Regions from separate parts of the Sanguibacter sp. TS_SC_8 genome, predicted to be linked through region 2. Evidence: riboswitches for the same ligand, from Rfam matches in the RefSeq annotation. Region 2 holds a riboswitch; the other holds the start of a gene.

Region 1 (15,610 bases), 1.3 Mb from region 2:
AACCGCGTCCGACCACCCGACCGGCCCCCGGCGGACCGCGCCCGACCGACCGCCTGCGCCCGACAGCCCGACCGGCCCCCGGCGGACCGCGCCCGACCGACGGCCCCCGGCCCGGCCCACCCGCCCCGATCAGCCGGTGTGCTCGATGACGTAGTCGATCGAGGCGGTCAGCGCCTGGACGTCGCTCGGGTCGACCGCGGGGAACATGGCCACCCGGAGCTGGTTGCGCCCGAGCTTGCGGTACGGGTCGACGTCGACGACCCCGTTGGCGCGCAGCGTCCGCGAGATGGCCGCCGCGTCGATCGAGTCGTCGAAGTCGATGGTCCCCACAACCGTGGAGCGGGTGGCAGGGTCGGCCACGAACGGCGTCGCGAAGCTGCGGCTCTCCGCCCAGGAGTACAGGTGCGCCGCGGACTCCGCGGTGCGCGCCGCAGCCCACGCGAGCCCGCCCTGGGCGAGCATCCAGTCGATCTGCTCCGCGAGCAGGAACAGCGTGGCGATCGCCGGGGTGTTGAGCGTCTGGTGTGCGCGGGAGTTGGTGACCGCGTTCTGCAGCGACAAGAACTCCGGGATCCATCGGTCGCTCGCGTCGATCTCGGCGATCCGCTCGATGGCCGCAGGGGAGGTGACCGCGAGCCACAGCCCGCCGTCGGAGGCGAAGGACTTCTGCGGCGCGAAGTAGTAGACGTCGGTCTCGGCGACGTCGACCGCGAGGCCGCCGGCCCCCGAGGTCGCGTCGATCAACGTCAGAGCGCCAGCCGCTTCCGACCCAGGAACGCGCCGCACCGGAGCCATCGCACCGGTCGAGGTCTCGTTGTGCGCCCAGGCGTAGACGTCGGCGTCGGCTACGAGCTCGGGGAGCACCGCGGTGCCGGCCGGGCTGGACGTCACCGCCGACGGAGCCAGGAACGGGGCGTTCGTGGTGGCCTGGGCGAACTTCGCGCCGAACTCACCGAAGGTGGCGTGCGCGGCGCGCTCGCGAACCAGGCTGAACGTCGCGGCATCCCAGAACGCCGTCGACCCGCCGTTGCCGAGCAGGATCTCGTAGCCGTCGGGAAGCGAGAACAACGAGGCGAGCCCGGCCTGGACCCGCGCCACGAGGTTCTTGACCGGGGCCTGGCGGTGGGAGGTCCCCATGAGCGATCGTCCGGTCGCGGCGAGGGCGGCGAGCTGGGCGTCACGGACCTTTCCCGGACCGGCGCCGAAGCGGCCGTCGACGGGCAGGATGCTGGCGGGAATGGTGAGGTTCTCAGTCACGCAGCACACCCTACGCGCTCGACTCCGCCCCACGCGCTGGCCTGTGCACAGGAGAGATAGGGTGGGCGTAGATACGTGTGAACGGCGCTGACCTGCGTCGCTCGAGGCCATCTGACGCACTGGAGGAACGCGTGAGCGACCTGATCGACACCACCGAGATGTACCTGCGGACGATCTACGAGCTGGCGGAAGAAGGCATCGTTCCGCTGCGGGCGCGCATCGCGGAGCGGTTGGGTCACTCCGGACCGACGGTCTCCCAGACCGTGGCTCGCATGGAGCGCGACGGGCTGGTCGTCGTCAGCGGGGACCGCCACCTCGAGCTCACCGGAACCGGGCACACCAAGGCCATGCGGGTCATGCGCAAGCACCGCCTGGCCGAGCGCCTGCTCACCGACGTCATCGGCCTGGACTGGGAGTTCGTCCATGAGGAGGCCTGCCGCTGGGAGCACGTGATGAGCGACCGCGTCGAGAAGCGCCTCGTGGACCTGCTGGACCACCCGAGCTACTCCCCGTACGGAAACCCGATCCCGGGCCTCGCGGAGCTGGGCGACGCAGCCCCCGAGGTGGGCTTCCTCGACGGAGTCGTGTCCCTGTCCGCGTTCGTCGCGCGGTCCGCCATGGGCGTCCTGCCCGACGCCGCGCCGCTGGTCGCGACGGTGGCTCGCCTGGGCGAGCCGCTGCAGACCGACGTCGAGCTGCTGACCCGTCTGGCAGCGGCTGGAGTCAAGCCCGGCGGGGTTATCCACATCGAGGCTCTTGAGCGTGGCGCAGGCATCTCCGTCACCTCCGAAGGTGCCCTCGTGGTGCTTGACCTGCCCGAAGAGGTCTCGCGTCACATCTTCGTCGCGATCTGACCCGTGCGACGTCCGCCAGGACGTGAAGAAGTCGTCGTGATCAGAACGTGACATGTGGTGTTCATGTGAGGTACCTTCAACTTGCTTCATAGGAACGCACACCGACGAAGTACTTGAGCGGACGCCAAACCTTGCCACCGCTCATGGTTGCCTAGAACCCGCTGGCAAGGACGGGGGACCCAATTTCGGGTGCTGCTCGCAGCGCCCTTGGGGTGAAGCCTCGCGAACTTCGGTTCGCAGGCCGGGTGTACTCCTACCCGAACCCGACAGCTGACCTCGCAGGCGTATTGGAGCAAACATGACCTCTAGCTCGATTCGTGCTCGCCACCGCGCGGCACGTCGCCCGATCACGCCTCTCAGCCTGTTCGCCACCGCCGCTTCCGAGAACGTCGTCTCGGTCGGCAAGCGTTCGGCTATGGTCGCCGCCTCGTCCGGCCTCCTCGTCTCGCTGATGGCGGCCGCACCGGCCTCCGCAGCCCCCGTCTCCGGCGATGCCGCGGTCTCGACCGTCGACGTCTCGGCCCTCACCACCGAGGCCCGCGCCGCACTCAGCACCGCACCGACCGTCACCGTCGCAGCTGACGCGTCATGGACGATCGAGCAGACCGAGATCTCGGTCACCCCGGCGCCGGCGCCGGAGCCGGTCAAGCCCCGTGCCGCCGCTGCCGCCTCGCGGACCGCCGAGCGCACGACGACGACCACGCGCACCGCCGCAGCCGCCCCGGCCGCCGCCGCTGCATCGACGGCTACGCCCGCCGCCGCCGCCGAGGTCGCAGCTCCCGTCTCCGTGGCTCCGGCCTCGTCGGCCGGCAGCTCGATCATCGACATCGCCAGCCGGTACGTCGGTGTCCCGTACGTCTCCGGCGGGACGAGCCCGTCCGGGTTCGACTGCTCCGGGTTCACCGCGTACGTCTTCGCCCAGGCCGGCATCTCGCTCCCGCGCACCTCTGGTGCACAGGGCGGCGTCGGAACGGTCATCCCCCGCGACCAGGCTCAGCCTGGTGACCTCATCTGGAGCCCGGGCCACATCGCGATCTACGCCGGTGGCAACAGCCAGATCGACTCCCCGAAGCCGGGGTCGACCGTCCAGTTCCGTAGCATCTGGCAGTCCAACCCGACCTTCATCCGGGTCGGCTGAGCACTCCAGCACCTGTCGGAGAAACCCGAGCCGCTCTGCGGCTCGGGTTTCTTTGCGTCCAGGAGGGGCCTGATCGCCTTCCGCATAGCCGACCCCCCCGCGCTGTGTCGCGAACAGGCGAGGACTGCGTCACGAGCGGGTAATGTCTACCGCACGTAGGTCCCAGTTTCGTCCTGCAGAGGGAGATCACGATGTCGCACCCAGATGCCATCCTTGTCGGTGTCGACGGCTCGGCGTCGAGCCTGCACGCCCTGGACTGGGCGACCGCCCTCGCAGCGCGCAGCGGCCAGCCCCTGACCGTCGTCTGCTCCTACTCCCTGCCCTCCTTCGCGGCGGCCTCCCTCGACGGCGGGTACGCCGCGCTGGACGACTCCGCCATCCAGGAGGGCGCACGCGCGGTCCTCGACGACGCGAAGGAGCGCGCCCGCCGCGCCGGCGTCGAGGCGACCACCCAGCTCGCGACCGGGGACGCCGCCGGGGTCCTCGTCCAGATGTCGAAGGACTACACCCTCGCCGTGGTGGGCACCCGCGGCCACGGCGGGTTCGCCGAACGCCTGCTCGGCACGGTCTCCTCCGCGCTGCCCGCGCACGCCCACTGCCCCACGGTCGTGGTCCCCTTCCGGGACGACACCGCCGACGCCGTGGCGATCCGCCCGCTGCGCCGGATCGTCGTCGGGGTGGACGGGTCGCCGTCCGCCTACGGCGCGCTGCACCTGGCGATCCAGCAGGCCAAGATCTGGGACGCCGAGCTCGTGGCGGTAGCCGGGGTCCCGGTGGGTTCCGGGGCCGGGCTGCTCGCCTGGCTGCCGGCGGCGATCGATCACGAGCAGGTGCTCTCCGACGTGACCGACGGCCTCAACGCGATCGTCGACAAGGCCGAGGCCGCGAACCCGGGCGTGACGATCCGCCGGATCGTGCTCGACGGGACCGGCGCCGAGCTGCTCACCGAGTTCTCGAATGCGAGCGACCTGCTCGTGGTGGGGTCCCGTGGTCGTGGAGGCTTCGCCGGCCTGCTGCTCGGGTCGACGAGCCAGGCCGTGCTGCACCACTCCCAGTGCCCGGTACTCGTGGTCAACAAGCGCTGCGAGATCCCTGGCGACTGACGCCGCCTCCGGCCGCTAGAGGGCCTCCGCGACGAGCTCGGAGTCCGCGGCCCGCTGCTCCAGGACCGACCGCAGCCGGTCCAGCCCGAGGTCGAGGTCGTCAGGGGCGATGGTCAGCGGGGGAGCGAGCCGGATCGTCGCCCCGTGGGTGTCCTTGGCCAGCACCCCGGCCTCGAGCAGCGCGAGGCACAGGTCGTGCCCGGTGCCCTGGCCGGGCATGAGGTCGATCCCGGCCCACAGCCCGGCGCCGCGCACCTCGGCGAGGAGCTCGTCGGTGACGAGGTCGTCGAGCCTGGTCTGGAGATGGTCGCCGAGCACCCGTGCGCGCTCCTGCATCTCACCGGTCGCGAGCAGGTCGACGACGGCCAGCCCTACGGCGCAGGCCAGCGGGTTCCCCCCGAAGGTCGACCCGTGGGTGCCCGGGGTGAACACGTCCAGCACGTCCGCCCGCCCGACGACGGCGCTCACCGGGAGGATCCCCCCGCCCAGCGCCTTGCCCAGGGTCACCAGGTCCGGGCGGACGCCCCACAGGTCGCAGGCCAGCGTGGTCCCGGTGCGACCCAGCCCGGACTGGATCTCGTCGGCGATGAGCAGGATCCCCGCGTCGTCGCACAGCGTGCGCACGCTCGCCCAGAACCCCGGCGGTGGGACGACCACCCCGGCCTCGCCCTGGATGGGTTCCATGAGCACCGCGACGGTCGACTCGTCGATTGCCTCGGCCACCGCCTGGGCATCGCCGAAGGGGACGACCCGGAAGCCGGGGGTGTACGGCCCGTAGCCGTCGCGGGCCTCGGGGTCGGTCGAGAAGGAGACGAGCGTCGTCGTGCGGCCGTGGAAGTTGCCGGCGGCGACGATGATGACCGGCTCGAGGACGCCGCGGCGGTGGCCCCACTTGCGGGCGGCCTTGATCGCGGTCTCCACGGCTTCGGCGCCGGTGTTCATCGGCACCATCATCGCGGTGGTGCCCTCCAGCGCGAGGGAGTCGGCGACCAGGGCGCACAACGCGTCCGCGAACGGCTCCAGCAGGTCGTGGCCGAAGGCCCGGGAGGTGAGGGTGACCCGATCGAGCTGGGCCGTGACGGCCGCCACGAGCGTCGGATGACGGTGACCGAAGTTCAGCGCGGAGTAGCCGGCGAGGAAGTCGAGATGCGCCCGGCCGCGTGTGTCGGTGACCCACGCGCCTTGGGCGGTGGTGATCGTCACCGGCAGCGGGTCGTAGTTGTGCGCGAGAGTCGGGTGCTGTGTCACGTCTGCTCCAGGGGTGCGGGCCGGATCTCGAGGGTGCAGCACTTCGCGCCGCCACCGCCGAGCAGCAGCTCGGAGGTGTCTACACCGAGCGGGGTGTACCCGCGCTCGGCCAGCTGGGCGATGAGGTGGGTGGCGCGGGGGGTGAGCACGACGTGGGTGCCGTCCGAGACGCCGTTGAGCCCGAGGACGAGCGCGTCGGCCTCGGTGGCCAGGACCGCGTCGGGGTAGAGCGAGGCCAGCAGGTCGGCGCTGGCAGGGGAGAAGGCGCCGGGGTAGTAGGCGATCTGGCCCACCGTCGGGCCGGCGCTGGGCGGGGTGGCGGCGCCGTTCGGGGAACCGGCACTGCCTGCGCTGCCGTCGCCGCCCTCGCTACCTTCGAGGACGATCACGGCGGTGTCCAGGTGGTAGAACCGCGGATCGTCGAGCTCGAGGGTGACCACCTCCCGGCCCCACAGCGCGGCGGCCTCGTGGTGGGCGGCGACGTCGGTGCGGAACCCGGTCCCGGCGAGGGTGCGCCCACCGACGGTGAGCAGGTCGCCCTCGCCCTCGTTGCGCTGGGCGGCCTCGTGCACCACGAATCCGTGCCGGGCGAACCAGTCCAGGTAGGCGGCGGCCTCCCCGGCACGTTCGGCGACGGTGAACCTGGCTCCGTAGACCACACCGTCCAGGACCGTCGCACCGTTGGCCGCATAGACCATGTCCGCCAGCCCCGGCACGGGGTCGATCAGCTCGACCGTGTGCCCCAGGTCCAGGTAGACGTCACGCAGCCACTCCCACTGCTTGACGGCCAGGGCGGTGTCGGTGGGGTGGGCGCTGTTCATCCACGGGTTGATCTCGTAGCTCACCGTGAAGTGGTCCGGGCGGCACATGAGGTACCGGTGCCTGCGTGTCATGATGACCCCCTCACCAGCGGTGCTGAACTGGATGCCTGGCCACGAGACTACGCCGCAGCGCGGCGCAGCGGCGGCAGGGCCGCCCGGCCTGTCGCCCGTCCGGTCAGGCGACCGTGACCTCGCGGGCGAACCTCGCCAGGGCGAGCCGCATCATCGCCGCGAGCACCGGCCCGACGACGGCCCGCGTCACCCGGGCGGGGAGAGGTCCGGCCAGGTAGGCGTCCTCCCACCAGGTGACGCGCGCACGGGCGGCGCCAGCCGGCTCCACGGTGATGCCCGCGGTCCCGAGCAGGACCGGACCGGCCTTGCGCAGCGTGATCTGCGACGTCGTCCGCCCGGTCGGCTCCGCAGGTGACTGCTCGGGCGACTGCTCGGGCGAGGCGGCGCGGACCTCGGTGACGATCATCCGGTCGGGCATGCCTGGACCGGAGACCATGGTGAACCGGGTCCCCACGGGGAAGGGCCCGGGTGGGAGCGGGCCGGTCGCGGTCATCGGGTACCGGCCGTGGGTGAGCGGGATCCATCGTTCGTGGTTGCGCACGTCCGCGAGGAGGGCGAACGTCGATGCCGCGTCGAGGTCGACCACCCGGGTGACCTGGACGCGGCGCGGGGAGGGGTCGCGTGCCGCCAACCGCGCCACGAGCGCCACTGTGGGCACAGTCGACCCAGCCGGCACGGCCCGCGCAGCGGTGCCGGTCATCGGCGGCCGAGCTGCGGGTCGTCGGGCCCGGCGTCGATCGGGAGCGGGCCATGGGCCTTCTCGCTCACCGGCGTGAGGAAGCGCGTGGGCGCAGGCCCGAACGCCTTGCTGGTCTGGTGGACGACGGTCCGGGACAGCGCCCGCCCGCCGAGGACCCCCACGACCGCGCCGATCCCGAAGGGGATCACCCGGCCCAGGGCCAGCGAGCTCTGCTTGACCATCATCCGCTTGACGAAGCGTCCGGTGAGCACCTGGTTGACCTGGCGGATCGTGTTCTTGGGCATGGAGGTCAGCAGCACCGTCCCCCAGGCGCCCATGGGCTTGCCGGCGACGTCGGTGAGCGCCTGGGCACCCGATTCCCCGAGCACAGCGGTGAGCAGCAGGGCCCGGCGGCGCTCGACGTCGTTCACCTCGATCCCGTGGACCTCGGCGACGGCCAGGGCGTAGGCGGCGGAGGCGGCGAAGAAGGTCGCGACGTCGGCCGTGCTCAGCACGAGGCTCACGCTCGTCCCGATGCCAGGGACGACGGCGGCCGTGCCGACGGCGCCACCCGCCCCCTGCAGCAGGAGCGAGTACTCCCGCGTGAGCAGACCGATGATCCGCTGCGGCGAGGCCTCCGGGTTGCGCCTGCGCAGACTGTCCACGTGGGCGCGGACGGTCGAGGACGGGATGGTCACCGCTTGGTCGATCGCCGCGTCCAGGAGCGTGTTGCGCCGGGACAACGTCGCGATCACTCCGGGACGCGTGGCCTCGACGCCGTTCGGAGCGGCCGGCTGCACGCCTGACTGCGCGGTGTAGGAGGCCTTCTGTGCAGCGTCCTGACGCCCCCGCCTCATGCGTCCGCGCCCCGTCCTTCGACCGAGTCGATGCTCAGCTCGATCGTCGCGCCCGCCTTGAGCGTGCGGCCCACGGTGCAGGCCTGGTCGATCGCGCGGGTCACCACGGTGATGAGGCGTTCGCGGGCGGCCTCGTCGAGGCCGCTCAGGTCGACCTCAAGACGTTCGACGAGATGGGGGTAGTGGTCGTCGTCGAGGTTCTTGACGCCGGACACATGGATCGTGGCCGGGTAGTCGTCCCCGAGGCGCCGGGCGAGCGGCGCGTCGGAGGTCAGGCCGGTGCATCCGGCGAGGGCGATCTTCATGAGCTCACCCGGGGTGAAGGTCCCCTCCGCCGCTGCGCCACCGATCTGCACCAGTCCGCCGCGCTCGGAGTACCCGGTGTAGCGACGGGTGCCGGTCCGTTCGATCCACAGTGCTGGCTGCTCAGGGGCCTGCGGCTCGGCGGGGGTCGGAGCGTCGGTCTGCGGGGCGGTCGCGAGGGCGTCAGTCATAGTCGATTGTCGCACCGGATCAGTTCTGGGGTCGAGGCAGCCCGCGTGGATCCGTTGGTGCGCCCGGGCAGATTCGAACTGCCGACACCCGCTTTAGGAGAGCGGTGCTCTATCCCCTGAGCTACGGGCGCGTGAGCGTGACCAGATTACCCGACCGCGGGACCGTGCCGTGTCCGGGCGCCGCATCTGCCGGGGGTGGCACGGGCGCGCGACCTGCGGCGCCCTCGCGTTTGTGTCCCCGTGGCTCGCTCCGAGGAGGGGGCGGGTGAACGTGCACACGATCGATTGACTCCGCCGGTTGCAGCGTGCACACTTTTCTTCGACAGTGCGTGCCGCCTGCCCCCTGCGCGGCACGCACTGTCTTCATGTCCGGAACGTTCTGCCCGGCGGTCGCAGACCGTCGGCGCCCCCGCCCCTCCTGTTGGGCGCCCTACGGCGCGTCAGGGGATTTTTCCCCGCCGGGCCGGTTAGCGTGCCAGGGTGACACTTCCCGATCGCGAGCACGCGCCGGGGCACCGGGGCGCCTCCGTGGACCGGACGCGGGTGCGCTCCTTCACGCCAGACACGTCCACGGAGAGAACCCCGACATGACTCACAGCACCGCGACCGACCAGTCTGCGGCCCCCGCGTCGCCCGACCGCGGCGCGGACGCCACCAGTCAGGCAGCCCCTGCGATCGTCAAGCAGGCGACGACCGGGGAGATCGTGGGCGCGGCCGTGGACCGCTGGCGGACCACGCTCGTCGCCCTCGCCGGCGGCTCGACCCTCGCCGACGTCAACCTGCTCGGGGACGCCGTGCTCGACCTCACCGCCGCGCACCCCTCCGGGATCGCCCAGCTCTTCGCCGGCCGCAGCACCCGGCTGGCCAACGTCTTCCGTGAGGGCAGCTCGCTGCCGGTGGCCCGGCGTCGGGCACGGGCGGTGGCCCAGCGCTCCCAGGAACAAGGGGAGCGGTACGGCATCGCCCCGACGTACCTCGCGATCGGCGTCGCGACGTGGACCGAGCAGATCATCGACGAGGCGGCCGACGACGTGGCCGCGCTGGCCCGGGCGACCGGCGGCCAGCTCGCCGGTCAGGGCGTGTACGACGGCGCGAGCCCGGTCCGGGACACCGTGCGCACCGTCCGCGCCCCCGTCCTGCTCCGCCCGATCAACATCCAGGCCCGGGGCGGCGGGGAGTCCGACTACGAGCTCACCCTCGAGCCGACCGCGGAGATCAACCCCGTCCTGGCGCGGGCGCTGCGCTCCCGTGGGGCCCTGCTCGACCCGGCGGCTCTGGCCCGCGGCGCGTTCACCGGCTCCGGGTTCGACCCCTCGACCGCGCTGGACCGCATCAACTCCCTCGGCGGAGCGGTGCTGAGCGACTTCACCATGGTCGACAAGCTGCTCGTGGGGACCTTCGTGCACCCGGGACAGATGCTCGTCGACGACCTGGACGACCTCCTGGTCGGGCTCGAGCGCCACGAGATCGTCGCCGCGCTCGCCGGCGACCCGGCCGCCATCGAGTCCCTCGCCCACCCGCTCCCCGCGCTGCACACCGGCGACGCCGAGCCGAACATGGAACGCGGCGTCGGCGACCTCGACCCGTCGGCGCGACGGGTGCTCGACGCCCTGGCGACCGGCAGCCACCTCTTCATCGACGCCCCGGTCGGCGCGGACTCGACGGGTGCGATCGCCGCCGTCGTCGCCGAGGCCGCCGCGATCGGGCGCAGCGTGCTCTACGTCCCCGGGCACCGACGCGCCGCCGACGCGCTGAGCCTGCGCCTCGCCGAGCTCGGGCTCGACGACCTCGTCCTCGACGTCACCCCGCACCCGAGCTGGCGGGCCAGCGTGTCCCGGCGCCTGCTCGGCGCGATGACCCTCGAGGCCCCGCACATCGACGCGGCGGCGCTCGCCGACCTGCGCCTGCAGCTCGTGGAGACCCGGACCCGGCTGAGCCGGACGATGGACGGGCTGCACCAGCCCCGCGCGCCGTGGGCCATCTCCGCCTACGACGCGCTGCAGGCCCTCGCTCGGCTGACCTCGGAGCGCCCGTCCCCGTCCACCCAGGTGCGCCTCGAGGCGGGGCCCCTCGCCCGCATCGCGGCGACCCGCCAGGCGATCGGCGCCGACCTCGTCCGTGCCGCGAACCTCGACGCCTTCACCCTCCGGCAGGCCTCCACGCCGTGGTTCGGTGCTGACCTGGAGACCGAGGACGCCGCGAGCGACGCGACGGACCGGATCACCCGGCTGCTCGAGCGGACCCTGACCGACCTGCGGACCCAGATGACGACGGTCGTGGAGGACACCGGCATCCTCGCCCCGCGCACCGTGAGCCAGTGGGGAGAGCAGCTGGCGATGCTCTCCGGGATGCGCACCACCCTGGACGTCTTCCAGCCGATGGTCTTCGAGCGCACGGCCGACGACCTCGTCGCCGCGACGGCCTCGCGCCACTGGCGGGCCGAGCACTCGATCGAGATGAGCGGGCTGCACCGGCGACGCCTGGTCAAGCGCGCCAAGGACATGATCCGACCGGGCACCCGGATCGCGGACCTGCACGCCGGTCTGCTCGAGGTGCAGGCCCAGCGCGAGACCTGGGCCGCGCACTGCCCGAGCGGCGGCTGGCCGCGCCTGCCCGACGGGCTCGCCCGCATCGAGGCGACGTACGCCTCGGTGACGAGCGACCTCACCGCGCTCGACACGGTGCTGGCCACCACCCCCGGTGGTGCTGGGCTCGCGGACCTTCCCCTGGGCGACCTCACCGAGCGGCTGCAGAAGCTGCTCGACGACCGCTCCGCGCTGCACACCCTGCCCGAGCGCACCCGGGTGATGCGCGAGCTCGCCTTCGTGGGGCTGGGACCGCTGCTCGAGGACCTCGCCGCACGCCGGGTCGAGGTGGGCCTCGTCGAGGCCGAGCTCGACCTCGCCTGGTGGAGCTCGGTGTTCGAGCAGATCCTCGCCGCCGACCCGCACCTCGCGGAGGTCGACGGGCAGGGCATCGAGGCCCTCGCCGACCGCTTCCGGCGCCTCGACCGGGCGCACGTGGAGTCCCTGAGCGCCCCGATCCGGGCTGCCGCGATCCAGCAGATCCACGGTGCGCTGCGGGACAATCGTGACCAGGCCGAGGGCCTGTTCGCCCAGCTCGTCGAGGAGTCCCTGACGAGCGTGCGCACCGCGAGCGACGACTTCGGGGACGTGCTGCGCAAGCTGCGCCCCTGCCTCATCGCGACCCCGACCCTCGTGCCGCACCTGCTGCCCGCGCACCGCACGGTCGACCTCGTCATCCTCGACGCCGCGCAGCACCTGCCCGTCGAGTCGGTGCTCTCGGCGATCGCGCGCGGCCGGCAGGTCGTCGTCGTCGGCGACGCCCGCTGCGCTCCCGGTGAGGCGGTGCCCGCCCTGGCCGCCCTGCTGCCCACGGTCGCGCTCGCCGGCGACGCCTCCCGCCGCGACCCGCTGCTCACCGCCTTCCTCGTCGACAACGGCTACCAGGGCGTGCTGCGCCCCATGCCGCTGCCCTCCGCCGAACAGCTGGTCACCTTCGACGCGGTCGACGGCGCCGGGATGCCCGACGCCGCCTCTGGTGCCGTCGAGTCCACCCAGGTCGAGGTGGACCGGGTCGTGGAGCTGGCGATCAACCACGCTCTGGACCGGCCCGACGAGTCTCTCGCGATCATCACCGGATCACGGACGCACGCCGACCGGGTGCGTGAGGCGATCCTGTCGCAGGTGCGCCAGAACGCCGCACTGGGGCCGTTCTTCGACCCGCGGCGGCGTGAGCCGGTCGTCATCTCCGACCTCAAGAGCGTCGCCGGGCTCTCCCGCGAGGCCGTGATCTTCTCGGTCGGGTTCGGCCGCACCCCGCACGGACGCGTGCTGCACCGCTTCGGCGACATCTCCGGTCCTACCGGGCAGGCGCTGCTGCTCAACGCGGTCGGGGCGACCCGGCGCCGGCTGTCGGTGGTCAGCTGCTTCGGCGCCGCGGACCTCGACCCCGAGCGCCTGCGCGGCACCGGCGCCCAGCTCCTCGGCGGGCTGCTCGACTTCGCCGAGCACCGCACCGAGACCCAGTCCCAGCCCGTGCACGACGACGTGACTGCCGCGGCCGCCGCTCAGCCGCACCCGGACCGCCTGGTCATCGACCTCGCCGAGCGTCTGTGGCGCACCGGGCTCACGGTCGAGACCCAGCACGGCCCGGTGGGCGGGGAGCAGATCCCGCTCGTGGTGGGTCACCCCGACCTGCCCGGTGAGCTGCTCGTCGCGGTGCTGACCGACGACTCCCGCTACACCGACGAGCCGAGCGTCCGGGTCCGCGACCGTCAGCGCGCGGAGCGTCTGGAGCGTCTCGGCTGGCAGGTCATCCAGGTGTGGTCGGTGTCGTTGTTCCTCGATCCCGAGGGCCAGGCGAACCGTATCCGCGAGGCCGTCTTCGAGATCGAGGCCCGACGCCGCGCCGCCCGCCAGCCGGTGACCGGCGCACTGCCCCTGGTCGCTCTCGACGACGCGGCGCTGGTCGTCCTGGAGGAGGCTCAGGGGACCGGCGGCGAGGATCTCGTCGACCCGTCCGCTCCGGTCGCCTCGACCGGGGCTGCGGCGACCGGGGATGGCAGCAGCCCGGCGGTCGGTCGCCCGGTGATCGCACGGACCTCCCGGCCCGCCCGGCCCGACGTCGAACCGGGGCTGCCGATCTCGGCCTACGGCGACAACGAGCTCGACGAGCTCGTCGCATGGATCGCCGGCGACCAGGTCACCCGCGACGCCGAGCAGCTCGCCGGCGCGTTGCGCGCCGAGCTCGGGGTCACCCGCCGCAGCACCCGGGTCGACACCGCGGTGACCAGCGCTGTGCGCCGCCTCCTCGGGGGATGAGGCGATGACTGTGTCTTCGTCGGACTCGGTGCCCGCGGATCAGACTGCGGACAAGGCTGCGGATCAAGCTGCGGACGAGGCTGACGCTCCGGCGGCGCGGTCGTCGGACGCTTCCGGGTCGCCGGTCCGCCCGCGCCGGCACCGTCGGGTCGTGCGCACCGGGGTGGAGACCGAGGCGGTCTCGGGGCTGAGCGGGGACGAAGCAGCCACCGGATGGTCCGAGCCGCCGGTCGCCGGGGGCGACAGCAACGACGAGCAGCTCAAGAGAGACGTCCCGCCGCACTGGTGAGCGAACGACCGAGACGACACGAGCGGGTGACCCTGGGGTCACCCGCTCGTGGTGTTCGTGCAGCCCGTCAGGGCGTGCCGGCTGTGGTCAGTAGCCGACGGGAGGTGCCGGCGGGACTGGGCTGGACGGACCGGTCGTGCCGGTGCCACCGGTCTGAGCGGCGAGCAGGTCGCGGATCTGCGCGAGAAGAATCACGTCTTCGGAGGGCGCCTCGGGCTCGTCGATCAGTCCACGCTTGCGCAGGCTCTGCAGGTGGTTGATCGGCACGACGACGAAGAAGTACAGCGCCGCCGCGATGCAGAGGAAGCTGAAGACCGCGTTGAGCACGAGGCCTGGATAGAAATGTGCGTTGTTGATGGTGAACGCCCCGACCGCTGTGAGGTCGGGCTTGCCGAAGATCATCGCGACGATCGGCGTGATGATGCCGTTCACGAGGCTCTTGACGATCTCCGAGAAGGCGGCGCCGATGACGATGCCGACCGCGAGGTCGATGACGTTGCCTCGCATGATGAACTCTTTGAAGCCGTTGAGCACGTTCTTCATAGGTTTCCCTCTCTGGTGCTCGAGACTGACGCTCAAGACTGACGGTCTGCCGCGGCAGACCTCTGGCAAGGCTCTGACGAGCCTCGGACAAGACATTGTGGACGGGGGCGGGACGGCTGCCCGTCAACGGCTCGCTGGGACCCGTGCCGTGGCGGACGGGTGAAGATCGGACGCCCCGCCGTCGATCATTGCACGACCACCGCGGTGACCACACCCCAGCCAGCTACATTGGCCAGGAACGCGGCCTCCTCCGGAGTGACCGCCACGAGGATGAGGTCCGCGGAATCGTCCGCAGCCTCGGTGCCCAGGTCAAGTCCGGTCGAGGCCCCAGGTGCCACCCCGCGTGGGCGGGGCAGGACCAGGGCGCGCCGGGCCAGGTATGTGGCCGAGGCTGTCTCCTCGACCGGCTCGTCCGCGCTGCTGTCGGAGTGGTCTGACGGGGCGAGGAGGTCCACGTGCATCCCGGGGCCGACCATCCGAGCCAGCGCGGGCTCCCCGAGCCGCACAGCCGCCACCACCGTCCCGGGTGGGCCGAGCGGGCCGCCGTCGGGTGCCACGAGCACCGGCGCGCTGAGCACCGTGCCCTCCGAGACCGGGACCGCGAGGATCCGCCCGACCGCCTCGGCCGGGTCGCGCAGGGCGTCGGTGGGTCGGGCGCGCGGTGGAACCCGTTCCGTGCGGACGTCGTCGGTGGTCAACGACTCCCCGGCGAGCACGGGCCGGTCCGCCACCACGATCGCGACGAGCACCGGGGGAGGAGGCCGCAGCTGTCCTACGGTGATGGCCGCGGCGAGCCCCAGCGCAGCGGCGACCACGAGGAACCGGGCCTTCCAGACGAGGGCGCGCAGGCGGCGTCGGGCACGCGCGGTGCGCTCGCGCCGTGGCGCGCCGTGCGGGGAGGGGCGTGCGAGGCGGGACGAGGCAGCGGTCATGCCCGCACGCTAGGTGCGGGCAGGCCGGTCCCGGTGGGCGGTGAGCCCCGACCGGGTACGGTCGCGCCGAGGGACCCGGTGTGGGCGACCTCTAGCCGCCCGATGCGCGGGGTGCTACCTCGCGCCGGCCGGCGAGGAGGACGACGACGTCGTGGAGGAGGAAGGGGACGACGAGGACGAAGCCCCTGACGAGGACGACGATCCCGACGACGACGACGACGACGACGCAGCGGGCGCGGATCCGGACGTCGCCGCGCTCGTCGAGGACGCAGACTCCTTGGCCGAGCTCGTGGACTCGGCAGCCTTGGGCGTGGCAGGCACCTTCGACTTCGACGCGGCCTTGTTGTCGGTGCGGTAGAAACCCGATCCCTTGAAGACGACCCCGACGGGGGAGAAGACCTTGCGCAGCAGGCCGTCGCACTCGGGACACACGGTGAGGGAGTCGTCGGCGAAGGACTGGTGGATGTCGAAGTTGTGGC
Region 2 (15,610 bases):
CCGCCTCGGGACGGGCGAGATCGGGGAGACCGTCAGGCGCGTCGACGACCGGGGTGCCGGGAAGCATCTCTGCGGCGACGGCCGGGGCAAGGAGGTCACTCGCACGCCGGGCCCGGTCGTCGCGGCCGAGCGCCACCAGCGCGCCCACGGCGACCCGCTGCACGTCGGGGTGCGCGTTGGCCATCCCCAGCGCGATCGCCTCAGCCGCAGCGCCCGGATCGGTCACCCGGGCCGTGGCGAGTGCAGAGAGGATGCGCACAGTCGTCGTCGCCGAGCCCTTAGCACCGGTCAGGGCCGGCCCGCAGGACCCGACGAAGGCGTCGGCGTCGAGCAGACCCGCCGAGTGGATCGCGGCGAGAGTCTTGACCGCGAGCGACACGCTCGCCGTGACCGTGGACCCGAGGGTCATGAGCAGCAGGTCCTGATCGGCTGCCGCCTCCTCGGGCGTCGGGGCGAGCGCGGCGTAGACGCGGGAGAACCAGCCTGCCCGGTAGGAGGAGAAGTCGCGGTTGAGCGCCTCGAGGCACGAGCGCAGCACCCGGGCCCGATCGAGGGTTCCGTCGGCGGCGAAGGCGACGACCGTCTCGTGCCAGTTGCCGTCCCCGAACCGGTTGATGTTGGTGAGCGAGACCTCCCCGCCGCCCTCGACCTCGAAGACCCGCCAGAAGACCTGCTCACGCAGCTCGTGGTCGTGGCGCAGCAGGTACGCCAGGACGTCATCCATCCGCCACCCCCTGAGCCCCCCGACGAGGGCCAGCACGTAGTCGTCGGAGTGCTCGACCTCGAGCCCACCGAACAGCTCGCTGAGCCGGATGGGCAGGAAGCCCGGAGCCTGCCTCCAGACCGTCGCGAGACGGCGCAGCCCCTCGGGTGAGGCGTCCATCTCTCCCCGGTCCTCGACCGTGAGCATCTCCCCGTAGATCGCCTCCAGGGTTGCGCCGGCCTCGATGAGACCCGGGAGAGCATCGTAGAAGCTGCGGAGATGGGGGTGTCCGGTCATCGACCCGGTCCTTCCGTGCCCCTGCTGGCAGCGCTGATGCGGGCGGCGAGGACGTGCTTGCAGGGGCCGCGGGTGCCGCGGTGCTTGGCGTACCAGAGGCACGTGCACCGGTCCCCCGGTCCGGGGGCGTCGGCCAGGTGCACGTCGTAGTCGGTGCCGCCCGAGCGCACCCGGACGACTCCGGCGCCGGCCGTCGTCACGCCGCCGGCCGCGACGAGCGCGCGCGCGTCGGCCAGGCGCGGGTGCGCAGCCGTGAGGGCGTCTGCGCGGACAGGCAGCGGGCGGTGGAAGTAGGCACCCGACCCGAGGTCGTAGCCGACCTGGCCGGACGAGGCGAGCAGGCTGAGCGCACCCCGCACCCTTGCACTGCTGAGCGCTGCGTCACGGGCCAGCTGCACGACGTCGATCCGCGGATCGAAGCTGAGCAGCGCCGAGACGAGGTCGGCGTCGTCGGACACCTCGGCCCCCGACAGTGCGTGCAGCACGGCGCCCTCGCCGGAGAACCCCCGGGACTTCTCGGGGCTCAGGCCGATGGTGAGCCTGGCGCCAGGAAGGTCGAGCACCCACACGCTCGCCGACGGCGCCGACGCGGCGTCGGTGTCCTGGCCGTAGGCCCGCAGCGTCGTCGCATGGCGCAGCAGCGGCTCGAGGACGCGCAGCCGTTCGGGGCCCGCCACGCAGACAGCGCCACGGCTCGGCCCGGAGGCGAGCCGCAGTGACCGCGCCGTGCGGGTGGCCCACATGACCGTCCTGGTCGACGAGGTGCGAGGGAGGGTCTGGACGAACCGGCGGACGGCCGCGTCGTCGAGCACATGGCGCAGCGCGAGCCCGGCGCTGATCACCTGTGTCTCGGCGAAGCCTGTGAGCCACCGCTGCGGAAGAGGCACCTTCTCTTCGACGATCTGCGTGTCGAGAGTCGACACACGCAGCGCGTCGGCCCCGACGGACAGATGCAGCGGCTGCGAGCCGAGGACCCGGGCGAGGGCCTGTCGCAGCGGCGGGTTGACGTCGACGTTGGTCACACCAGCGGCGGAGAACTCCGTGTCGAGCGTCGCAGCGTCGACGTCGAGGCGGGCGTAGACACCACAGCAGGGGCTGAACGACTCGAAGCGCAGCCCCTCGGGGCTCGAGGTGACCACGGGATCAGCTGCCCGCAGGACCGCGGCGAGGGTGTTCGGCGGAACGTAGAAGCGGGTGCGTGCGACACGGGCGACGACAAGCAGCGCCTGGGCGACGACGTCCGGGTGCTCGACGAAGCCCGCGAAGAAGGAGGGGTTCGTGGCCTCACCCCTCGCCGTCCTCCCGCCGCTCGTGGCGAGGGCGAGATGGTCCCCCGCGTCGTCGGCCGTCAGGGTCGAGGAGGTGCGGTAGACGTACTCGAGCTCTGCGGGTGCGTAGAGTGCTCCGGCGGTCACGGTGGGAGCCTAGCGGAGCATGTCCTCGCCCGAGCGGACTGGTGTGTCCGACGTCACACACCCGCGCGCGCGACCTGGTCGCCGGATGTGCGCTCGCAGATGCGCACCGGTGACCTGCACTCGGATGCGCCACGCACACGTGGTCCACGCTTCCCTCCCATTCCCCCGACACCGTCGTCACCCGGCGGTCACCTCAACCACCACGCTCCACCCTGATCGGCCGTGATCTTTCCGTGACATACCGAGGGCAGGTGTTGTACGTTCGACGGGCTCCACAGAGGCGACAGGCCAGTGAAGCGCTCGAGCGGCACGTCTAGCCCTGCCACCGCCCGAGGTTCCCGAGTACTCGTTGGCAGGGACGGGGGACCCAGATGTGGGCGCTGGATGCAGCGTCCTTGGGGTGAAGTCGCATGGCTCACGGGTCATGCGGCCGGGTGTTCTCCTACCCGAACCCGACAGCTAACCTCGCAGGCGTCATGGAGAGAACATGACCACCACCTCTGCCCGCCACCGCGCGGCCAGGCGCCCCATCACGCCCCTCACCTCGTTCCTGCTCAGCACCTCCTCAGGGGCCACCAGCCTCCGCCGCCGCACAGTGGTCGCCGCGGCCTCATCCGGACTTCTCGTCTCGATGCTCGTCGCAGCCCCCGCCTCCGCAGCCCCCGTCGCCTCCTCGGCGCCGAGCGCCGTGGACGTCGACGCCCTCACCGCCCAGGCCCAGGAAGCACTGGAGGTGGCCCCCGCCGTCACCGTCGCCGCGGACGCCTCGTGGACCGTCGAGCTCACCGCCGTCGCGGTCACGCCCGCCCCCGAGCCGGAGCCGGAACCTGAGCCGGAGCCCGAGCCGGAGCGGTCCGCACCCGCCGCGTCACGGTCGGTCGAGCGCACGTCGACCCGGTCTGTCGCGAGCGAGACTGCGGCTGCACCGGCCGAAGCCCCCGCCACGGCACCGGCCCCCGCCGCAGCCTCCGGGAGCGCCATCATCGATGCGGCCAGCCGGTACGTCGGCGTGCCCTATGTCTGGGGCGGAACCACCCCCAGCGGATTCGACTGCTCCGGCTTCACCTCCTACGTCTACGCCCAGGTCGGCATCTCCATCCCCCGCACCTCCGGGGCCCAGCGAGCAGCCGGAACCGTGGTCTCGCGAGACCAGGCACAGCCCGGAGACCTCATCTTCTCCCCCGGCCACATCGGGATCTACGCGGGCGGCAACACGATGATCGACGCACCCAAGCCCGGGGCGACCATCCAGTTCCGCGACATCTGGCAGTCGAACCCGACGTTCGTCCGCATGGGCTGACGACGGGACCGTGCACCACAAGGAGGCCGCGGCCGTCTGGACTCCAGACGGCCGCGGCCTTCTGGTGTCCCCGCGGGTCTACGCTCGAGGGACACCCCTGCGGGAGGAACTGCGGAATCAGGTCGGGCCGCAGGCGGTCGGACAGGAGCGTGGGACATGGGCACCGACTACGGAATGGACGGCGGCACGGGGTGGGAGCGGTTCTTCGCTCTGGTCGCGATCGCCGCGATCGCCGCGATCGTGCGGCTCGTCATCCAGGCCGGGTAGCCGTGGAACCGATCAGCCGCCGCCAGGCCATCCAGCTCGGGGTGCTGGGCGTGGCCGGGGTCGTCGTCGGCGCCGTCGGGCTCCTCCAGACCCGCACCCCCGCTCCCCCGCAGACCGGCGGACCGGCCTTCGCCGAACCGGCCGTCTTGAGCAGCCGCAACCAGACCCTCCACGTCGAGCTGGAGGCGGCCGAGCGCGAGGTCACCCTGGCCGGGAGACGCGTCACGACCCTGACCTTCAACGGGACGGTGCCCGGGCCGACCCTGCACCTGCACCCTGGCGACCGGCTGCAGATCACCCTGGTCAACCACCTCACCACCCCGACGAACCTGCACGTCCACGGGCTGCACGTGTCCCCCCAGGGTGCGAGCGACAACCCGTTCGTCAGCATCGCCCCGGGCGAGAGGTTCGACTACGACATCCACATCCCGCTCGACCACCCCACGGGGACGTTCTGGTACCACCCGCACCTGCACGGATCGGTCGCGGACCAGGTCTTCGCCGGCCTGTACGGTGCGATCGTCATCACCGGTGAGGCCGAGCCCCGGAGCGCACGCGAACGCCTCCTCATCGTCTCCGACATCACCCTCGACCGATCCGGGCATGTCCTCCCTCCGTCCCGGGCTGCGGTGATGATGGGCCGCGAGGGCGAGCTCGTGCTCGTCAACGGCCAGCTCGACCCGCAGCTGTCGGCACGACCGGGCGAGCGCGAACGGTGGCGGGTGGTGAACGCCTGCACCTCGCGCTTCCTCCGCCTCGACCTGCCAGGACACCAGCTCCAGCTCCTCGGCCTCGACGCAGACGCCGAGGTCCGCCCGCGCGACGTCGACCAGGTTCTGCTCGCGCCGGGGAACCGCGCGGACCTCCTCGTCACCGCGAGCGCCGGCACCAGCGCGTTGCGCACCGTGGCCTACGACCGCGGCTCGCCCGGGATGGGCATGATGGGTGGCTCGTCGCCGTCGTCGGACCCGATCACGCTCGCGACCCTGTCCGTCACCGGCAGCGCGGTCTCGCCCGCACCTGACCTGCCCGATCGACCGCGTCCCCCCGATCTGCGCGGCGGGGAGCCGGCCCAGCGGCGAGAGCTCACCCTCAGCGCAGGGATGGGAATGGGCATGCGGTTCACCATCGACGGCAAGGAGTTCGACCACCAGCGCACGGACCAGGCGGTCCTCGCCGGCGCCGTGGAGGAATGGACCATCCACAACTCCGCGCCGATGGACCACCCCTTCCACCTGCACGTCTGGCCGATGCAGGTGGTCGAGCAGGACGGCGCCCCGCTCACCGAGCCCACCTGGCGCGACGTCGTCAACGTCCCGGCCGGCGGCCGGACCGTCGTGCGCATCGCCTTCGGCGACTTCACCGGGCGCACCGTCTACCACTGTCACATCCTCGACCACGAGGACGCCGGGATGATGGGTGTCGTCGAGGTCACCTGAGGGCACCTGAAGGCACGGCAGGATGCGCCGGAAGGTGGACATCGCCTCTATCACCCCTGGGAGCGCTTCGCTACAGTTGGGGCATGCGTGTACACCTGACGGTCCTTGTCCACGAGGCGCCCTCGCGGCCGGCCGGGTCGCAGCCGTGACCGCCGAGACCAGCGACGCCGCGCTCGCCGCTCGCCTGGACGAGCGGCGGGGCAGAGGGCGCCACGTGATCGCCGCGGCCACCGTGGCGTCCGGCGAGCTCGCGACGGCAACCCTCGGCGCCGATGCCGCTGCGGACTTCGAGATCGGGTCGATCTCGAAGGGCCTCACCGGCCTGCTCTACGTCGACGCCCTCGAGCGGGGCGAGGTCACGGCGTCGTCGACGCTCGGCGACTTCCTGCCCCTGGACCCGTGCCCGGCGGCCACGGTCACATTGAGCGACGTGAGCACCCACACCTCCGGCCTCCCACGGCTCCCGAAGGGCGCCGTGACGCTGCCCGTGATGCGCGACCTGTGGCTCCACGGAACGAACCCGTACGGGGAGGACCTGCCGCAGCTGCTCGCCCAGGCGGCACAGGTGAAGCTCGGCAAGCCACGGTCGGCTTACTCCAACCTCGGCTTCGAGCTGCTCGGGCACGCGGTCGCCGCCGCGGCAGGCACCACCTACCAGGAGCTGGTGGCGGAGCGGCTCGCCCGGCCGCTCTCCCTCGCGAGCGTCTATGCGCCGCGCTCCGCCGACGACCTGCGCCCCACCGCCCTCCTCGGCACGAGCCGGCTCGGCCGACCACAGCAGCCGTGGACCGGTGAGGCCCTCGCACCCGCCGGCGGCATCCGCGCCTCGATCGAGGACATGGGCCGGCTCACCCTCGCCCTCCTCGACGGGACGGCGCCGGGTATCGCCGCGCTGGACCCCGTCGCGAAGGTCGCGGGTGTGGTGCGCATCGGGGCGGCATGGCTCACCCTTGAGCGGCGCGGGCGCCAGGTGACCTGGCACAACGGCGGCACCGGTGGATTCCGCTCATGGATCGGGATCGACCGCGCCGCGGGGACGGGGGTCGTGGTGCTCTCCGCGACCGCACGGTCCGTCGACCGCATGGGGATGTCGATACTCACCGAGCTCACCGAGCGCACCGAGGCCGCGCGCTGATCGGACTCTGTCCGACCTGTTCACTCGCTGTCGAGAAAGCGGAGCACCTCGGTGGTCGTCGTGCGGCCGGTCTGGGTGCCGGCGTGTCCCCTGGTGGGATAGAGCAGGAGCCGCCCGCTCGGGAGCCCGGATGCCGTCTCGCGGAACACGTCCGCGCCGTAGAAGCGGTCCTTCGCGCCACCGACGACCAGGGTCGGTGTCGTGATCCCCCGGAGCTGGTCGGTGAGGTCGAAGGCGTCCTCGGCCTCGATCATCGCCAGCATGTCGGAGAACCCGTCCTCGCTCTTCAGCGAGAGCCCGAGCATCCAGCCGAGCCTCGCCAGCAGCCACCCGCTGAGCTCACCGGCCGCCAGCATGGACATCATCAGGGCGTTCGCCTGCCGGGTACGGCCCTGGCGAAGCAGACGGGCATAGCTGCGCTGGGCGGCGCGGCCCGACTCGCCCAACCGGCATGCCGAGGACAAGAGCACCAGTCGGCGCACGGCCCCGGGATGGTCGGCGGCAAGCTGCAGTGCGACGGATCCTCCGGTCGACGACCCGACGACGTCCACGGGTCCCGCGAACCGGCCGCCCAGCGCTGCGGCGTAGTCGCGGGCGATGTCGGTCATCGTGGTGCCCGGCGCCAGTCCCTCCTTGCGCTGGACCCACCACACCTCACGGTGGCGCGCGAACGGCGTCAGCTGGCTGGCCTGGAACCGGAGGTCCATCCCGTGCGGCGGGCGGTGGTGTGTCGTCAGCCCGGGCAGGTAGATCAAGGGGCGCCCTGCTCCGACCCGGAAGTAGGCGAGACCGTCACCGAGCCGGCCCTGGTCGACGACCTTCGAACTCATCGCAGTGTCCCCTGTCGCTCATGAACGCGAGAGTGCTTCCTGACAGCCGTGGTCGCAGTCAGGCTAGATCCCCGACGCCGGTCACGCACCGCGGCGGGCGCAGGACGGGACCTTCGGCACTGTCGCCCACCGGACCCGCGGCGGTCCCCTGAGAGCATGGGTAACCCTCAGGACCCTCCGGGCTCGGCCCGCAGCCTGCGCCGGGACGTCGGAGCGCCGGGACTGACCAGCGAGCAGGCCGCCCGGGCCCTCGCGGAGCACGGTCCGAACCTCCTCCCCCAGATCAAGGGCCCGTCGGCGCCGCGACGCCTCCTCACCCAGCTGACCAGCGTCTTCGCTGTCGTGCTGTGGTGCGCGGCCGTGCTGGCCGGGCTCGCTGGCATCCCCGAGCTCGCGATCGCCATCGCCGTCGTGATCGTCGTCAACGCGGTCTTCGCCTTCCTCCAGGAGGCACGGGCGGGTCGGGCGGCCGCTCGTCTCCGTGAGCTCCTGCCGACCCAGATCATCGTGCGCCGTGACGGACGCGAGATGACCGTGCCCGCACGGGACGTCGTCGTCGGCGATCTGCTGTGCCTGCGCGCGGGTGACCGGGTGCCCGCGGACTGCGTGGTCCTGGGTCCGTCGCCGTTGCTCGTGGACATGTCGTTGGTGACCGGAGAGAGCGAGCCGGTCACCCGAGCCGCAGACTCCGACGTCGTCGCCGGTTCGTTCGTCGTGGAGGGCGACTCGGACGCCCGCGTCGCCGCGACCGGCGCGGACACCGCGCTCGCCCAGATCTCGCACCTCACCGCGGAGGAGCCCGAGCCCGTCACCCCCCTCGCCCGCGAGCTGCACCGCGCGGTGCGCACCATCGCGCTCGGGGCGCTGGGCGCCGGCGTGTGCTTCGCCCTCGTCTCGGTGGCCCTGGGCACCGCCCTGGAGGACGCCTACGTCCTCGGGATCGGCGTCGTCGTGGCCCTGGTCCCTGAGGGGCTGCTGCCGACGGTCACGCTGGCGCTGGCCTGGGGCGCCGAGCGCATGGCAGGCAGGCAGGTCCTGGTCCGTCATCTCGAGGCGGTCGAGACCCTCGGTTCGGTCACCATCATCTGCACGGACAAGACAGGCACTCTCACGCAGAACGAGATGACCGTTGTCCGGGCCTGGACCCCGGTCGGGGCCGCGACGTGCTCCGCGGCCGGCTACGCGCCCGACGGCCGCGTCAAGTGCTCGCCCGGGTCGCGGGCGGCGGTTCTCACCGCGGTCAGGTCGGCGACGGCGACCTCGACCGGCTTCGCGGAGCTCGCAGAGGGACGGTGGCGGGCCCATGGGGACCGGATCGACGTCGCGGTCGACGTGCTCGCGCGACGCCTCGGCGTCGACGTGGACCAGGACCGCACCGCACGTCAGAACGCCGTCCGCTACCCCTTCGACGCCCGACGGCGGCGCACGTCGGCCTGGGTCGAGGGTCGTGTCTACGTCAAGGGAGCCCCGGAGGCCGTCCTGGCGCTGTGCACGGACTCGGGGGCGACGCTCCGCGCGGCTCATGCCGAGGCCGAGCGAGGCGCGAACGCGGGGCTGCGCGTCCTGGCCGTCGCGTCCCGGGCCGCCGCGGCGCGCCCTGGCGGACCGGCCGACGCCGAGACCGGCCTGACCCTTGAGGGCATCCTCGGGCTCCAGGACCCACCGCGCGAGGACGCCAGGCAGGCGCTCGAGGCGTGCCGGCGAGCGGGCATCAGGGTCGCGATGCTCACCGGAGACCATCCGCAGACGGCGAGGACCATCGCGGACCAGGTCGGCCTGCGTGGGCCCACCGACCCGGTCCTGCTCGGAGCCGACCTTCCCCACGACGAGAGCGCGCTCGCCGCCCTGTTCGACCGGTCCGGTGTGGTCGTGGCCCGGGTGTCCCCCGAGGAGAAGCTGCGTGTGGCCCGTGCGCTGCGCGCCCGGGGCGAGGTCGTCGCGATGACGGGCGACGGCGTCAACGACGCACCGGCTCTCCACGAGGCAGACATCGGCATCTCGATGGGGATCTCCGGGACGGACGTCGCACGCGAGGCCGCTGACGTCGTCCTGCTCGACGACAGGTTCGCCTCGATCGTCGAGGGCATCGAGCAGGGGCGGGCGACGTTCGTCAACATCCGTCGCTTCATCACCTACCACCTCACCGACAACGTGGCCGAGCTCATGCCGTTCGTCGTCTGGGCGCTCAGCGGCGGCCAGTTCCCGCTCGCGCTGGGCATCTTGCAGATCCTCGCGATCGACATCGGGACCGACACCGTGACCGCGGTCGCGCTCGGGGCGGAACCGCCCGCACGCCACCTGCTCACCGACCCGCCCGCAGCAGGGCGGCTGCTGGATCGCGGGGTCGCGCGCCGCGCGTTCGGGCTCCTCGGCCCGGTGTCCGCGCTGGGAGCCATGACCGCCTTCACCGTCTACCTCTGGGCCCACGGGTGGTCCTACCCCGACCCGGTCCCCGCGCACCTTCTCGCCGCGGCGTCGGGCGCAGCGTTCTTGAGCGTGGTGCTCTCACAGGCGGCGAACGCCTTCGCGTGCCGCAGCTCGACCCGCTGGCCCGGCGCGCTCGGCTGGACGACCAACCGGTTGCTCGTCGTCGCGATCCCAATCTCGCTCGCGGTCTCGCTCGCCTTGCTCCTCGTCCCGGCTCTGGCCCAGCTCCTGGGCCAGGCGGCCCCGGGGCCGCTGGGCTGGCTGCTCGCCGTCGCCTCCGCGGTCGTCCTGCTGGCCGTGGACCGCGCCGACAAGGCCTGGCGTGCCCGACGCCGTGCCGCGGCTGGGGAGGCGGCCACCGGACTCCTCCCGGAGGGGGATCTGGGAGAGGGCTAGGTCCCAGACCGGAGGGACTCGTCCTTCCATGGTGGACACTCGACGGACAGGAGGTGACGGATGTCAGAGCATCACTCAGCGGGAGCGCGCCTGCTCCAGTGGGCGTCCAGCAGCGTCGGATTCGCCATGGGCCTTCGTGCAGCGGTGGCCTCCGTCCTGGCGTGGTCGGTGGCGGCTCAGCTGGGCGGAGTTGCGGACGAGTACCTCTACTACGCACCGTTCGGGGCAGTCGTCGCCGTCTCCACGACGGTGATGAGCTCGGTCAAGACGTCGGCCGAGGTCTTCCTCGCGATCGCCCTCGGAGCGGCCGTCGCCGTCGGGGTTCAGGAGCTGGACCTGCCCAGCCCGGCTGGCGTCGGGACCGTCGTGCTGATCGGCACCCTCGTGTCCCGGCTTCGCTGGCTGGGGGCCAGCGGCTCGTGGGTGCCGATCGCAGGTTTGTTCGTGCTCATCCTCGGGCAAGGGCAGGAGGAGGCGTTCGTGCTGGGCTACCTCGGGCTCACCACCCTCGGCGCGGTGGTGGGCACGGCCGTCAACATGGTGTTCCCCCCGTTGCTCCTGGACCAGACCGAGCGAGCGCAAGACGCGCTACGCCGAGCGCTCGTGGGGCAGCTCGAGCAGCTCGCCAGCGACGTGGAGGGAGGCGCCCTCCCGGATCCGGCGGATGCCGGCGCGGTCACTGGGGAGCTGCTCGGGCGCGGCCGGGCGGTGGAGGACCTGGTGGGCCAGGCCCTCGAAGGGCCACCGGTCAACTGGAGGGTGCGCCGGTGGCAGGAGCAGGCCGACCACCTCCGCGAACAGGGTGCAGCCCTGGTCGGTCTCGCGCTGCTGGTCGGGGAGCTTGCCCATACCCTCCGACGGCGGGACGGACCAGACGACGAGGTGGACACGTTGTTCAGGACGGACCTGCACGTGCCGGCGGCCGAGGCGCTGCGGGCCACGGCTCTCGCACTGTCCGCCGAGACCGAACGACCTCAGGAGGCCGTCGCGGCGGCACATCGACGGATCGACGACCTGGCCGACGCCGTACGCCGCACGCGCGAGGAGCAGGGGGATGACCTGTTCGTCGCCGGCGCTCTGGTGCTGGGACTCCGCAGCACCCTGTCGACCGCGCAAGGGGACTAGTCCACGGCCCTGGTACCTGGGTGGGCCCCGCCCGGACGCCCGCACCGGCCTGCTGGACGACCACGGAGGACCAGATGCCCGAGCGAGATCCTGGCCCCAGTGTCAAGACTAGAGAACCGTATGAGGTGCCGGCAGTTCCCGGATGCGCGGCCCGAGAGCTGCAGGCACAGTGGAAGAACCCGCCACACACGACCCCCATGACCAGGAGGCCAACATGACGTCGACCCACGCAGACGACGCAGCCATCACCGAGGCGAGCCGCGCGGACCAGCTCGTCTTCCAGGATCCCGTCTCCCGCTACCCGGCCATCGAGCCGCCCGAGCAGCGCCAGGACGAGCCTGGCCTCGATGCCGACCTGCTCCCCCACGCCGACCTCGGCGAGCATTCCTACCGCGGGACCGGGCGCCTCACCGGCCGCAAGGCCCTCATCACCGGGGGCGACTCCGGCATCGGGGCGGCGGTGGCGATCGCCTTCGCCCGGGAGGGGGCCGACGTCGCGATCTCCTACCTGCCCGCCGAGGAGGAGGACGCCGCCAGGATCATCGCGCTCATCGAGGCCGAAGGGCGCACGGCCGTGCCGCTGCCCGGCGATCTCGCCGACGACACCTTCTCCGCGCACCTGGTCCAGCGCGCCGCCGACGGGCTCGGTGGCCTCGACGTCCTCGTCAACAACGCAGGCAAGCAGATCGCTGTGGAGGCGATCGAGGACCTCACCGACGAGCAGGTGGCCCAGACGTTCAAGGTCAACATCCAGGTGATGTTCCGGCTCAGCCGAGACGCCGTGGGACACATGCCACCGGGATCGACGATCATCAACACGACGTCGATCCAGGCCTACGAGCCGTCCCCGACCCTCCTCGACTACGCCTCGACCAAGGCAGCGATCAACAACTTCACCAAGGGGCTCGCGCAGCAGCTCGCAGCGAAGGGCATCCGGGTGAACGCGGTCGCCCCGGGCCCGATCTGGACCCCACTCCAGCCCTCCGACGGGCAGCTGCCCGAGGACCTCCCCGAGTTCGGTCAGCAGACCCCGCTGGGGCGCGCCGGCCAGCCGACCGAGCTCGCCCCCGCCTACGTCTTTCTCGCCTCGAGCGAGTCCAGCTACGTGCTCGGGGAGACGCTCAACGTCAACGGGGGAACGCCGTCGCCGTGACGCAACGGAGTGGTGATGGCAGATCGCGTCTCCTCAGTGCAGCCACCGGCGCAGGCGCTTCTTGTTCGCCTTGGCCCAGACCGTCGGCAACCGCTCTTCGACATCGCGGGCCCGGACCTCCTCCAGGGCGTGCAGCCGGCCGTAGCTGAACGCGGCGATCGGGTCAGCGGTGCTCTCGGCGAGCTGGCGCAGTCGCTGACGCAGGACGACGGAGTCCTGGTGCTGCCCGAGGAGCTCCTGCACGCTCTCCATCGCGGCGGCGAACGCCCCGGCGTCGGGACCGAACACGTCGGCGGCAAGCTCAGCCGCGTAGCGGGTGCGCTTGGCGGCCTTGCGTGCGTCGTGGAGGAGTTCGTCTCGCCGCACCGGCTCGGTCGCCGCCCCGGCACGCGTCACGAGCCGCCGGACGCGAGCGTACTCCTTCGCCACGCCGCGCTGGAGCGACCTCCCAGCCGGTCGGCCGCCACGCTCGGTGGTCGGTGGAGCGTGCACGAACGCCTCGAGGTCGTCGAGCAGCCGGTCGTACCGCTCCCCCTCGAGCTGGAGAAGTGCTGCCTCGCGCGCTGCTGCGTGCGCGGATCGCAGCTGCGCGTCGGCCTCGGCGGCGACCGGCGAGAGCGCGGAGTGCGTGTCCTCACCCTGCAGGACGCCGAGGACCCGATCGTGCATGACCTCGGCGTCACGGACCGCGCCCAGGACTCCCGCGAGCCACTTGAGCTCCCCGCACAGCGGCCCAACATCGTCCGACACGAAGGACGGACGAAAGGTCGTCAGGGCGCTGCGCAGGCGACGGCTCGCCACGCGCATCATGTGCACGCTCCCGGTCGCGTCGATCCGGACGGGGAGGTCCTGCGCACGGAGCTGCTCTAGCTGGTCACCGATGTAGGCCAGGGCGACCTGGCTCGTCGGGGACTTCGCCGAGGGATGCTTGACCTTCGTGCGACGGTCCGGCTCGGCGTCGTCGTCGAGCTCGAGGACGCGGGCAAGCTTGGAGGAGTGCGGCGCCGGGGCCACTCGGTGCGCGCGCAGTCCGGCGGCGACCGCAGCCAGGAGCGCGCTGTCCCCATCCAGTGCCTCGATCTCGATCTCGCGCCACGCGACCTCCGGGCCGGTCGCCTCATCGGACCCGTCACGGGGAAGGACGCGTCGGGCGACGACCCGGTCGTCGGCGAGCTCGAGCAGACCGTGGTCGGCCGCGTCCAACAGCCGGTGCACCGCCCTGTGCGTCGTGATCTGCGCGACGGGGACGAGCGGCCGCCCCTTGGTGCGGACCCGCACGAGGCGCTGCAGCGCCCCGGGGACCGTGCTGCCCGCACGCCCTGCTGGCAGGCGGATCTCCGAACGCTCCGACCCGCTCGCCGGGACCTTGAGGTGCCAGCCGGCGTCCGTGCCGCCCACGCGTCGACGCAATGTCAGCCCGTGGCGCGCCAGGACCAGGTCTGCGGTGTCGAAGTACGTGGCGCGCAGCACGTGCTGCGTGGGCTCGGCCAGGATCAACGGCTCGCCGTCGTTCCTGGGTCCGGCAAGCTCGGTCAGGCTGGGAACCTCGTAGCCGTCCTCGACGGAGAACTTCATCTCGACCTCTCGGTACACCTCAGCCATTCCCCAGTTCTATCGCAGAAACTGCTGATGCCGTCGCTGGACGGTGAGAACACACTGGAGGAGTGAGCGGAGACCAGTGGGTTCTGCACGTCGATCTCGACCAGTTCATCGCGGCGGTCGAGGTGCTGCGGCGCCCTGACCTTGCGGGCCTGCCGATCATCGTCGGTGGCCGAGGCGACCCCACCGAGCGGGCCGTGGTGTCCACCGCGTCCTACGAAGCCCGTGCGTTCGGTGTGGGTTCGGGTATGCCCCTGCGCATCGCGGCCCGGAAGGTGCCCGACGCCGTGATCCTGCCCGTCGACCACGAGGCCTACCTCGCGGCGTCGGACACGGTGATGGCGACCCTGCGTGCCCAGCCGGGCGCCGTCGTGCAGGTCCTCGGCTGGGACGAGGCGTTTGTCGGCACGCAGACACAGGACCCGGAAGGCTACGCCCGGCAGCTGCAGGCCGCCGTCCTGGAACACACCCAGCTGCACTGCAGCGTGGGCATCGGGGATACCCTCGTCCGCGCCAAGAACGCCACCGATCTCGGCAAACCGGCGGGCGTCTTCCGGCTCACCGCCGCCAACTGGCTCGACGTGATGGGCAGTCGGCCCACCAAGGACCTGTGGGGCATCGGACCGAAGATCTCGGGCCGGCTGGCCACCCTCGGGATCTCCACGGTCGCGGAGCTCGCCGCAGCTGATCCCCAGGACCTGGTCCCGGAGTTCGGTCCCAAGATGGGTCCCTGGTACGCGGAGCTCGGACGCGGGGACGGGGCCACCGTCGTGGACGACACCCCGTGGGTCGCCCGCGGGCACAGCCGGGAGACCACCTACCAGGCCGACCTGACCGAGCAGGCCCAGGTACGCGACGCCGTGCGAGAGCTGACAGCGAGCGTCCTGGAGGATGTGGTGGCGGAAGGACGACCCGTGGTGGGGCTGACGCTCAAGGTTCGGTACGCGCCGTTCACGACGAAGACCCATGCGAGGAAGATCCCCGAGACCTTCGACCGGGACGAGATCCTCGCTCGGGCTCTGGACCTCGCCGGCGCCGTCGAACCCGGCCGTCCGATCCGGCTGCTCGGCATCCGAGCCGACATGGCGATGCCCGACGACGCCCGCAAGGGACACACGCCCACGCGCGGTGGGTGGTGACTTCAGGGGAGCTCATGGCTACGTTGGTGCGCGCCGGAGCTGCGCGCGTCAGCGGGGTGGAGCAGGCAGGGTGAGGGATGCGTCGATCCCGCCGCCGGGGCGAGACTCGAGATGGGCGGACCCGCCGCTCGCCCGGGCGAGCTGAGCCACGATGGCGAGGCCGAGACCACTGCCCTCACCGTGAGAGGAGCCACGCCAGAACCGGTCGAACGCTCGCTGGCGCTGCTCGGCCGAGAGGCCGGGCCCCTCGTCGAGCACGTTCACGACTACCCGAGCGCCTGACTCGACGTGGACGATGATCGCTGATCCCGCGGAGCTCACCTCGAGAGCATTGTCCAGATAGTTGTCGATGATCTGCTCGAGGGCTGTCTCGACCGCCAGCGCC

What was found. Region 2 has a riboswitch for cyclic di-AMP ahead of ACWA15_RS09535 (C40 family peptidase). Riboswitches for the same ligand answer to the same signal wherever they lie in the genome.
Region 1: another riboswitch for cyclic di-AMP. It lies ahead of ACWA15_RS15215 (C40 family peptidase); the one in region 2 lies ahead of ACWA15_RS09535 (C40 family peptidase).

Annotation. Positions count from the first base shown of each region.
Region 1 is NZ_CM143955.1:3,356,569-3,372,178, reverse strand. It holds gene serC (phosphoserine transaminase) at 130-1,257, opposite strand; gene ACWA15_RS15220 (metal-dependent transcriptional regulator) at 1,389-2,111, shown strand; cyclic di-AMP (ydaO/yuaA leader) riboswitch at 2,250-2,411, shown strand; gene ACWA15_RS15215 (C40 family peptidase) at 2,410-3,249, shown strand; gene ACWA15_RS15210 (universal stress protein) at 3,441-4,352, shown strand; gene rocD (ornithine--oxo-acid transaminase) at 4,368-5,600, opposite strand; gene ddaH (dimethylargininase) at 5,597-6,493, opposite strand; gene ACWA15_RS15195 (SRPBCC family protein) at 6,597-7,193, opposite strand; gene ACWA15_RS15190 (hypothetical protein) at 7,190-8,029, opposite strand; gene ACWA15_RS15185 (OsmC family protein) at 8,026-8,523, opposite strand; tRNA gene ACWA15_RS15180 (tRNA-Arg) at 8,579-8,654, opposite strand; gene ACWA15_RS15175 (hypothetical protein) at 9,111-13,367, shown strand; gene ACWA15_RS15170 (hypothetical protein) at 13,372-13,656, shown strand; gene mscL (large conductance mechanosensitive channel protein MscL) at 13,744-14,199, opposite strand; gene ACWA15_RS15160 (SAF domain-containing protein) at 14,385-15,131, opposite strand; gene ACWA15_RS15155 (FmdB family zinc ribbon protein) at 15,246-15,610, opposite strand, start outside.
Region 2 is NZ_CM143955.1:2,099,167-2,114,776, reverse strand. It holds gene ACWA15_RS09545 (DUF6493 family protein) at 1-1,000, opposite strand, end outside; gene ACWA15_RS09540 (SWIM zinc finger family protein) at 997-2,415, opposite strand; cyclic di-AMP (ydaO/yuaA leader) riboswitch at 2,732-2,904, shown strand; gene ACWA15_RS09535 (C40 family peptidase) at 2,903-3,715, shown strand; gene ACWA15_RS09530 (multicopper oxidase family protein) at 3,985-5,421, shown strand; gene ACWA15_RS09525 (serine hydrolase domain-containing protein) at 5,567-6,556, shown strand; gene ACWA15_RS09520 (alpha/beta fold hydrolase) at 6,577-7,386, opposite strand; gene ACWA15_RS09515 (cation-translocating P-type ATPase) at 7,543-10,209, shown strand; gene ACWA15_RS09510 (FUSC family protein) at 10,336-11,334, shown strand; gene ACWA15_RS09505 (SDR family oxidoreductase) at 11,549-12,487, shown strand; gene ACWA15_RS09500 (CYTH and CHAD domain-containing protein) at 12,521-14,089, opposite strand; gene ACWA15_RS09495 (DNA polymerase IV) at 14,152-15,225, shown strand; gene ACWA15_RS09490 (ATP-binding protein) at 15,274-15,610, opposite strand, start outside.